Linked DNA regions of Cohaesibacter sp. ES.047. The protein of the gene in region 2 interacts with the protein of the main gene of each other region in a pairwise test. Links are inferred from orthologs where the notes say so. Each region holds a gene or a part of one and is shown on either strand. Other genes may lie near its edges.

The links. Proteins that work in one complex are often made in the same cells at the same time.
Region 1: the proteins of CPH65_RS20295 (region 2) and CPH65_RS23010 interact in binary tests that used the Escherichia coli proteins (3 or more experiments, as listed by UniProt). The link is inferred for Cohaesibacter sp. ES.047 from one-to-one orthologs.

Annotation. Positions count from the first base shown.
Region 1 is NZ_LT907844.1:4,953,908-4,957,860, forward strand. The notes cover bases 1-2,719. They hold CPH65_RS23010 (2Fe-2S iron-sulfur cluster-binding protein), read right to left. Parts: upstream 1,661-2,719; coding sequence 1,340-1,660; downstream 1-1,339. Other genes in these bases: CPH65_RS23000 (MFS transporter), read left to right, coding at 1-590; CPH65_RS23005 (class I SAM-dependent methyltransferase), read right to left, coding at 591-1,238; CPH65_RS23015 (Hpt domain-containing protein), read right to left, coding at 1,779-2,117; CPH65_RS23020 (hypothetical protein), read left to right, coding at 2,652-2,719. Also shown: more of CPH65_RS23020, read left to right, coding at 2,720-3,953. UniProt on the Escherichia coli protein: Ferredoxin are iron-sulfur proteins that transfer electrons in a wide variety of metabolic reactions. Although the function of this ferredoxin is unknown it is probable that it has a role as a cellular electron transfer protein.
Region 2 is NZ_LT907844.1:4,427,675-4,433,012, forward strand. The notes cover bases 1,134-4,003. They hold CPH65_RS20295 (iron-sulfur cluster assembly accessory protein), read right to left. Parts: upstream 2,827-4,003; coding sequence 2,440-2,826; downstream 1,134-2,439. Other genes in these bases: CPH65_RS20290 (GGDEF domain-containing protein), read left to right, coding at 1,340-2,341; CPH65_RS20300 (SUF system Fe-S cluster assembly protein), read right to left, coding at 2,910-3,299; CPH65_RS20305 (cysteine desulfurase), read right to left, coding at 3,357-4,003. In the rest of the region: CPH65_RS20285 (DEAD/DEAH box helicase), read left to right, coding at 1-956; more of CPH65_RS20305, read right to left, coding at 4,004-4,604; Fe-S cluster assembly protein SufD, read right to left, coding at 4,662-5,338. UniProt on the Escherichia coli protein: Is able to transfer iron-sulfur clusters to apo-ferredoxin. Multiple cycles of [2Fe2S] cluster formation and transfer are observed, suggesting that IscA acts catalytically.

The DNA of each region.
Region 1 (3,953 bases), 530 kb from region 2 along the record:
CGCGCTATTGGCTCTATTATGCGCTCACTTTCATGGGTGGTGCCCGCCGACAGATCTTCACCGTGTTTGCCGGCTTCATGATGGTCCAGCGCTTCGGCTATGAAGTAGACGAGATTTCCGCGCTCTTCATCATCAATTGCCTGTTCAACCTGGTCTGCGCACCCTACATCGGCAAGTTCATCGGTAAGTTTGGCGAACGGCGGATGTTGACCATCGAATATATCGGGCTGATCATTGTCTTTGTCAGCTACGCGCTGGTCACAAACCCTTGGATCGCAGCGGGCCTCTACGTCATCGACCATGCCTTCTTTGCCATGGCGATTGCCATGAAGACCTACTTCCAGAAAATCGCCGATCCGACAGACATCGCACCGACTGCAGGTGTGGCCTTCACCATCAACCACATTGCAGCCGTGGTCATTCCGGCCCTGTTCGGGCTGATCTGGCTGGTCAATCCTTCGGCTGTTTTCTATATCGGAGCAGCCATGGCCTTTGGGTCTCTGGTGCTCGCCCGACTGGTGCCGCGTGATCCCGTGGAAGGCAACGAATGGGTCGGTCGTCACACAGGCGCACCACAGGCCGCAGAATAGTCAGCGCACCGTGGCAACGCCCATATGGTGCGTGCCCAGAATGCGTGTGCCCAGACCCAGATCGAACACGTCATGCTGCTCGAGCGCAAATCCCGCATCACGCAGCAAGGCGCCCGTGTCCCGGTTGAGATGGCATCCCGCAGCAACCGCACGCCATGGCGGCGTCAGCCGATCCTGCCATTTTGCCACGTGGGCGGATGGAGAACGCCCATGCTCGCAAAAGAACAAACGCCCATGCGGCTTGAGAATCCGGCGCGCCTCACCGAGAGCCGCCTCGACATCGGGAATGGAACAAAGGGAATAAGTGACGACCACCGAGTCCGCGTTTTGAGATGGCAGGGACATCGCCTCGGCGCTCTCGACCAGCAACTCGGCTGACACCTCATGCCGATCTATCGCGCGCCGACCAAGCTGAGGCAAGCCGTCATCGGGATTGACGCCGATCACATGGCGCACGTTGCTGCTGTCATAGTGAGGAAGATTGAGGCCCGAGCCGAAGCCGATCTCGACCACATCCCCAAAGGCCATTGGTACGATCTTCTGCCGCTGACGCGTCACCACAGGAAGGCCGCACACCACATGAACGCCAAATGGCATCAGGCGGGCTTTGCTTCGCTCTGGCCTGCAGGTCGCACAGCTTTCCGTCATTCCGCCCCCTTAAATTCAAACTTTCGAATTTAAAAGAAATAGGCACGAAATGCCACTTCGACAAGCCCCGGATCGTCCGGGGCTGTCTTCAGAAACAACAATCAGGCCTGAAATTCTGGAATTTTGACAACCAGACCGTCCAGATCCTCGCGCATGACGATCTGGCAGGACAGACGGCTGGTCTCGTTGGCATCCTGCGCAAAATCCAGCATATCTTCTTCCATGGCCTGCGGGTCGCCCGTCTTCTCGGTCCAGGCCTCATCCACATAGACATGGCAAGTGGCGCAGGAACAGGCACCGCCGCATTCAGCCTCAATGCCCGGAACGCCATTCTTCACGGCAGCTTCCATCACGGACATGCCTGCGGGGGCATCCACTTCATACTTGGCTCCATCATGCGCCACATAGGTAATCTTTGCCATCTGTCTTGCTCTTCTCAATCTGGTCTGTTCGATCAATTCCCTGCTTCGCTATAAAGCAATTTGCTGTCAAGGCAAAGTTACGGATTGCACCATGTCGGTCCCAAAGTGTAATCGCGTATCACACACCCGCACCACGGGCTGCCAAAATCGTCTCGACCTCAACAACAGCCAGCCTCATCTCTTGTTTGAGAGCTTCGATCAACGCGGCGGCATCTCCCTCACACTGTTCCAGCGCTTCGGCGGCTCTTGCCACGCGCAAGGCACCGATCCCGCGGGCGGCTCCCTTGATGCTATGCGCGAAATCACGTAGATCCGAACGCCCTGCATCCAGTCCCTCGGCCTTGCCTTGTATCTGCTGGGCGAAGAGTTTGAGAACCTCAACCTGGAGGGACACATCCCCCATGGTTTGGCGATCAAGATGCGATAGATCGATCACGTCACCATCTGCTTCAGCCATCGTTTGTTCTCCCCTCAGCACCCGGCGCAGAATCGTTCCTCGTCAAAAGCCGGCTGCTTTTGTTAACCATAATCGCCGCTTTTGACCAGTGCGGGGATAGATTTCCGGACTCAATTTTGCAGTCCTGTTAAGGGCCTGCACACGTTCATGTGCTATCAGGATTCAATTATATTTTTCCATCACTTACCCTGCTCTTGCGAAAGTGGTCCAAAAAGGGAATCAGCGTGGTGAACAGATTTGGTTAACAAATTGAAGCAAGCCACGGAAAATTATTGTTCCCTAGCACTTCCACAGCTAGTACGATGCAGACCGATATATCGAACGCTCAAAACGACTGTGACAGACCCCACCAAACAATCGGCTTCTGGACAATGGACCAAGCCGGAACGCGGGCCTGACGCTATTGGCGATTTCGAAGGAATTTCATGGCCCGTCAGGGTGGCTTGGCTGTTTTCAAGAGGCACCCCTCACCTTAGCAGGTGAGATGAAAACGGCTGCATGACGAGTATAGAGTAAGACAAGGCTGGTACAGACATGTCAAGAAAGTCTCCAAAGATCCAGGATCCGACAGAAGCGGCGCTGTCGGCGGTTGAAGATGCTTTGAAACTGGATTTCGACGTAACAGATGAAAATCTGGAACCGAAATCCGGCGATGAGGGCGAATTTCGCGACCGTTCAGCCGACGACCGAAGCTCAAGGGGCGACCTGACGACATCGCGATCCGATAGTCGCGGCAAGAACAAGCCGCGCCCAGCCAATGATGACACCCGGACAGTCGGCCACATGTTGCAGGCCCTTCAGCAACCGGTAAGCTCTGCTCCATACTGGTTCGCAACCATCCTGTCAGCAATCTGGATCGCTATGGGGAGCTTGTCTTTCTATTATGGCTTCGGTCCGGAAATCGCCTCAGGCGGTTTTCAGGGTATCCTGGAGACACCAGCGGCGCTTGCCACCATCGCGGGCATCGTGCTGCCAGTGGTGCTGTTCTTTATGATGGCCTACATCGTCGTGCGCTCCCATGAGATGCGCCAGGTTTCCTATGCCATGACCGAGGTCGCCATGCGTATGGTTGAGCCGGAGAATGTGGCCAAGGAATCCGTCGTCAATGTCGGGCAGGCGATCCGCCGCGAAGTCGCCTCCATGAGTGACGGCATCGAACGGGCACTCGCCCGCGCGTCCGAACTCGAAGTGATGGTGCACAACGAAGTTTCCTCTCTGGAGCGTGCCTATTCCGAAAACGAACTGCGCATTCGCTCGCTGATCGAGGAACTGATTACCCAGCGCGAGGCAATCGTGACGAACTCCGAACGGGTTCGCGCCTCGATCTCGGGTGCCCACACCAGCCTCACCGATGAACTCACCACCACCAGCGATTCCATTTCCAAGAGCGTGTCGGAAGCTGGCTCCCGTGTGACCCTGTCGCTGGCAGAAAAAGGCGAGCAGATCACCATCGCTCTTGCCAATGCTGGCGAGACCATGGTCAATGTGCTGTCCAACCGCGGCTCCGATCTGGTTGAACGCCTGTCTTCGACCGGCTCCAACGTCACCGAGTCCCTTAGCGACGCCGGGCAAAGCATCACCAACCAGCTGAGCATGTCGGGCAACGACATTTCGCAAAAGCTTGAAATCACCGGTAGTGATCTGACCAGCCAACTGGCCAGCATTGGCAATGAAGTCACCGAACGCTTTGTCGGTGCCGGTCAGGAACTGACGATGACCCTGTCCGACACGGGCAACATCGTGGCCCAGAATGTCGCCGAAGTTGGCGAGGGCCTCAATACAAACCTGCGCTCCATCGGCTCGGAAGTCACCGCGAACCTTGCCTCCACCGGCGGC
Region 2 (5,338 bases):
CGGCAACCATGCCCAAGGAAATCCAGACCCTCACAGAGCAGTTTCTGCATAATCCTGTGCGGATCGAGGCGTCTCCTGCGGCATCAACCGCCAAGACGATCACCCAGCGCTTAATCGCCTCGGGCAACAAACCCTGGGACAAGCGCGAGACCTTGCGCTCGCAGATCGAAGGCGCGACCGATCTCAAAAACGCTATTGTCTTCTGCAACCGTAAGCGCGACGTGGCCACACTTCAGCGCTCGCTGTCCAAACACGGCTTCAACGCCGGCTCTCTGCATGGCGACATGGACCAGAGCTCGCGTATGGCGACGCTGGACGGCTTCAAGAATGGCACGATCAGCATTTTGGTTGCCAGCGATGTTGCTGCCCGAGGCCTCGACATCCCTACCGTGAGCCATGTTTTCAACTTCGATATGCCCACGCACGCCGAGGACTATGTCCACCGCATCGGTAGAACCGGACGCGCCGGACGCGAAGGGCTCGCAATCTCCATTGTGACCAAAGCCGACAGAAAATATGTCGATGCCATCGAGAAGCTGATCGATGAAAAGATCGAATGGCTCGGTGAAATGGACTTCACCTCGTCCGAAGGCGAAGACGACACGGCAGCGGATGCAAAACGCTCCCGCCGTGGTGGTCGGAGCAAAAAGGCCAAGAACGACGATCAATCGAACGATAATCGTCAGGCAAAGTCTGAGAACAAGCCCTCGCGGTCCAAACCCAAGCAGAGCGATAACGAACCTGCCAGCAAGCCGGACGTAGCGAAGGACCCCGCTCCCAGAAGCGAGACCAAACGGACAGCGCCCAGTCAGTCACGCGGCAACAACAATTCCCGCCGCAATCGGGATCGCGATGACAAGCAAGTGATCGGAATGGGCGATCATGTGCCAGCATTCCTGTTGCAGCCGATCCGGCCGCCCAAGAGCAGTTCCGAGGGTAGCGAAACAGCCGAATAGATTCAGCTGTTTCCCACCACACCTGCAAAAATTACCTATGGCTGCAAAATTCTGAGACACATTCGCGCTTTAGCCAGAAGATTTTTGCAAAAAAGAAGCAAAAATGTCGACTTTTCGATCAGAAAGTTCCCTACGCAAAATCGCAGAAATCATCGAAAATTTCTCAAGCCTTTGAAAATATGAGGAATTTTCGTTGTATTATCGAGCGTACAAAATCCCCCACTTAACGTCGTTTTAAGCCTTCATCGAATATTCTATTCGACATATTGGGGTAACGAGGGATCGTGTGCTAGCACACTAAGTCGATAGCGATGGAAAACGGCGACTATAAACGCACATACATTTACGGTGAGTCAGCTCTTGGCAATTTGAAGAAAAATCAAATGCCCGCTTATCCGCGCAATTATGAGATCTGGTACACCTATGCAGCCGGCTTCAACCGGGGCCTGAACAAGGCCATAAACGATATTCTGCGAGCCCATGGCACCATCACGCCAGGCCAACTCGACACGATTTATTCCGAACATCTTGCTCCCAACCGCCTCAACGATCGCATCGAGGAGGTCGGCGGCAAGATATCGACGGAACTGCGCTCCATTGTGCGCGAAGTCGAAGAATATGTCAGCACCGCAAGCAACTATGGTGATGCTCTTGTTGGTGCGTCGAAAAACCTGTCAATGACGGAAGACCGTCAGGTCATTCGCCAGATTGTCTCCGAGCTCATCAATGAAACCAAGGATGTGGAAGAGCAGAACCGCGCCTTGAGCGAACAGCTCGCAACTTCGCAGGCGCAAGTCGTGGAACTGCGTGAAACGCTCGATACCATCCGGTACGAGTCCCTCACCGACGATCTGACCACCCTTGCCAATCGCAAGCATTTTGATCGATCGCTGCAACAGGCCATGGAAGAAGCAGAACACACCGGTGATCCGCTGACACTTCTGATGACCGACATCGACCATTTCAAAAAGTTCAATGACACATTCGGACACCAGACAGGCGATCAGGTCCTGCGCCTCGTTGCGATCGCGGTGAAACAGAATGTGAAGGGTCAGGACATCCCCTGCCGTTATGGTGGCGAAGAATTTGCGGTCATCCTGCCCAAGACGAACCTGCGGCAGGCTCTAGCCGTGGCAGAAAATATCCGCAAGGCTGTGATGGCCAAGGAACTGATCAAGCGCTCTACCGGCGAAAATCTCGGCAGGATCACAATTTCCATTGGGTGTTCGAGCTACGCTCCGGGCGATTCGATTCAGGAAGTGATCGAGCGTGCCGACCAGTGTCTCTATGCAGCCAAACGCAGCGGGCGCAATCTGGTCAAGTGCGAAACCGATCCGGACGTGGATGTGCTGGAAACAGCCATCACCACGACAGGCGCGGCATAGTCCTGAAAGACAATGTGAAGACAAACAAAAAGCGGCCCGAGAGCCGCTTTTTTGTATTCGAATTTCTTCTCAAACTCTGGGTCTCAGCCTGATCCAACTCACTGCGCCGCCTTGAGCGCCTCAAGCTTGGATGGATCAACCGGCGTCAGCGACACCGACTCGCCACAGCCGCAAGCCGACGATTCATTGGGATTGTTGAAGGTAAAGCCCGTGCGGAACTTGCCCACCTCGTAGCCCATCTCCGTGCCGAGCAGAAAGAGAACGGCTTTCGGGTCAACAAAGACCGAAACCCCTTTCTCTTCGACCACATCATCGGCAGGATCGATATCCACGACTTTGTCCAGAACATATTCCATACCTGCGCAGCCACCATTTTTCACCCCGATGCGAATGCCCTTGATGGCAACGTCCGAGGATTCCATAATGGTCCGGATGCGCTCCGCTGCGTCATCACTGATGCTTAGTACGTTGAATTTGCCTGCCATTTCCAGCTTTCCTCAACGGTGCGAACAGTCGCACCATTTGTGTCTGTCGAGTTCATGTCTTGCTACTGTCCCTTGATATGGGGTCAGTACCAATTGATCGCAATCTTGGCTTCTTCACTCATGCGATCTGGAGTCCACGGCGGATCAAAAACCATATTGACGGTCACGAGCCCCACGCCAGCGACGGAACTCACCGCATTTTCTACCCAGCCGGGCATTTCACCCGCAACTGGACAGCCAGGGGCCGTGAGCGTCATGTCGACCTCGACATTGCGATCATCATCGATATCGACCCGGTAGATCAGGCCGATTTCATAGATGTCTGCCGGAATCTCCGGGTCATAAACCGTCTTCAGAGCCGCAATGATGTCTTGCGTCAAGCGCTCCAGTTCATCCGCAGGGATTCCCGCCGCCTGCTCAATGCTTGGCATATTCGGCTCGGCAAACTCGGTCTCTGGTTGGGTTTCACTCATCATCTCATATCCGTTTACTTCAGACGCATTCCAATAGGGATCCAGTCGCAACACTGATCAGCCAAAAAAGTCTCTTGCTTTCATCAAGGCCTCTGCAAGGGAATCCACTTCCTGCTTCGTATTGTAAAGACCAAACGACGCACGGCAAGTCGATGTGACACCAAAGCGTGTCATCAACGGCTGCGCACAGTGCGTCCCGGCCCTGACTGCAATGCCCGACCGGTCAATAACCATCGATATATCATGGGCATGAATTCCTTCCATTTCAAAGGAAACGATCGCACCCTTGTTCTTGGCCTGCCCGATGATCCGCAGAGAATTGATCGCGGAAAGTCGCTCGTGCGCATAGGCACACAGGTCGGCTTCATGGGCGGCAATGGCTTCGCGGCCTATCCCTTCCATATAGTCAAGGGCAACGCCCAATCCAATAGCCTGCACGATCGGAGGCGTTCCAGCCTCAAATTTATGCGGCACCTCGCCATAGGTCACACCATCAAGGGTCACGTCCTTGATCATCTCGCCCCCACCCATATAGGGCGGCATGGCATCAAGCAGCTCCATTTTGCCATAAAGCACGCCGATCCCGGAAGGGCCATAAAGCTTGTGGCCCGTGATGGCATAGAAGTCGGCATCCAGATCCTGCACATCAATCGGCATGTGAACAGCGCTCTGGCTGCCATCAACCAGCACCTTGGCTCCAGCCGCATGGGCCTTCTCGATGACCTCCTTGATCGGCACGATGGTCCCCAGCGCATTGGACATATGCGTGATGGCGACGATCTTGGTCTTCTCGCTGAGGAGCGCTTCGAACTCTTCCATCAGGAAGTTGCCCTCATCATCCACCGGCGCCCATTTGATGGTCACACCGAAGCGCTCGCGAAAGAAATTCCACGGCACGATGTTGGAATGATGCTCCATGATCGAGAGGATGATCTCATCCCCTTCTTTGAGCACCATGCCACCATAGGAACTGGCGACCAGATTGATCGCCTCGGTCGAGGACCGCGTGAAAACCAGATTGTTCACCGAAGGCGCATTGAGAAAGCGGCGCACTTTCTCGCGTGCCGCCTCGAAATTGTCTGTCGCCATATTGGAAAGGAAATGCAGCCCGCGATGCACATTGGCGTAGCCCTGAGAATAGCTCTCGGTAATCGCGTCAATCACCGCCCGAGGCTTCTGGGCCGACGCGCCGTTGTCCAGATACACAAGCGGCTTGCCATAAACCTCCCGCGACAGAATGGGAAAGTCTGCTCGAATGGCGTCGATATCATAAGCGGCCGCAGGGGCCAGTGCTGGTGACTGCATGATCCATCATCCTGAATTGGAAGCAGGACCGATCAAACGGTCCTGCATTTTGCACACTCAGTATTCCACGCCAAGACGCTCGGCTACATAGCCTTCCAGCGCTTCAACGAACTGTTCATTGGAGACATTCTCAATCGCTTCTGCAAGGAAGGCGAGAACGAGCATCTTCTTGGCATAGTCGGCCGGAATGCCGCGCGCCTTGAGATAGAAGAGCAGGTCTTCATCAAGCTCACCACACGTCGCACCATGGGCACAAATCACATCGTCAGCATAGATCTCCAGCTCGGGCTTGTTGTAGAAAGCCGCATCTTCGGACAGAAGAAGCGCCTGGCTCATCATTTGCCCGTCCGTTTTCTGAGCAATTTGGCGAACGATGATCTTGCCTTGGAACACGCCTTCGGCCTTGTCATCCATCACCGTGCGATACTGCTCCTTGGAATTGCAGTTGGGCACGGCATGATCGACAAACAGCGTGATATCACTGTGCTGGGTCCCATCAACGATGGTTGTCCCGAACAGCTCGGCATCACTGAATTCGCCTTCGAAGCGCACGAAGGCCTGAGAGCGAACGAACTTGCCACCGGTCGACATGGTGAAATGCTCGAACTTGCACTCGGCACCGAGGATCGCCGTCGTGGACCCGACGTGAATGGCGTCCGCTCCGTCATTGAGCATACGCATCACGTTGACATTCGCCCCGTCGGCGATGCGGTAGTCGATCGCGCTGTTGAGCT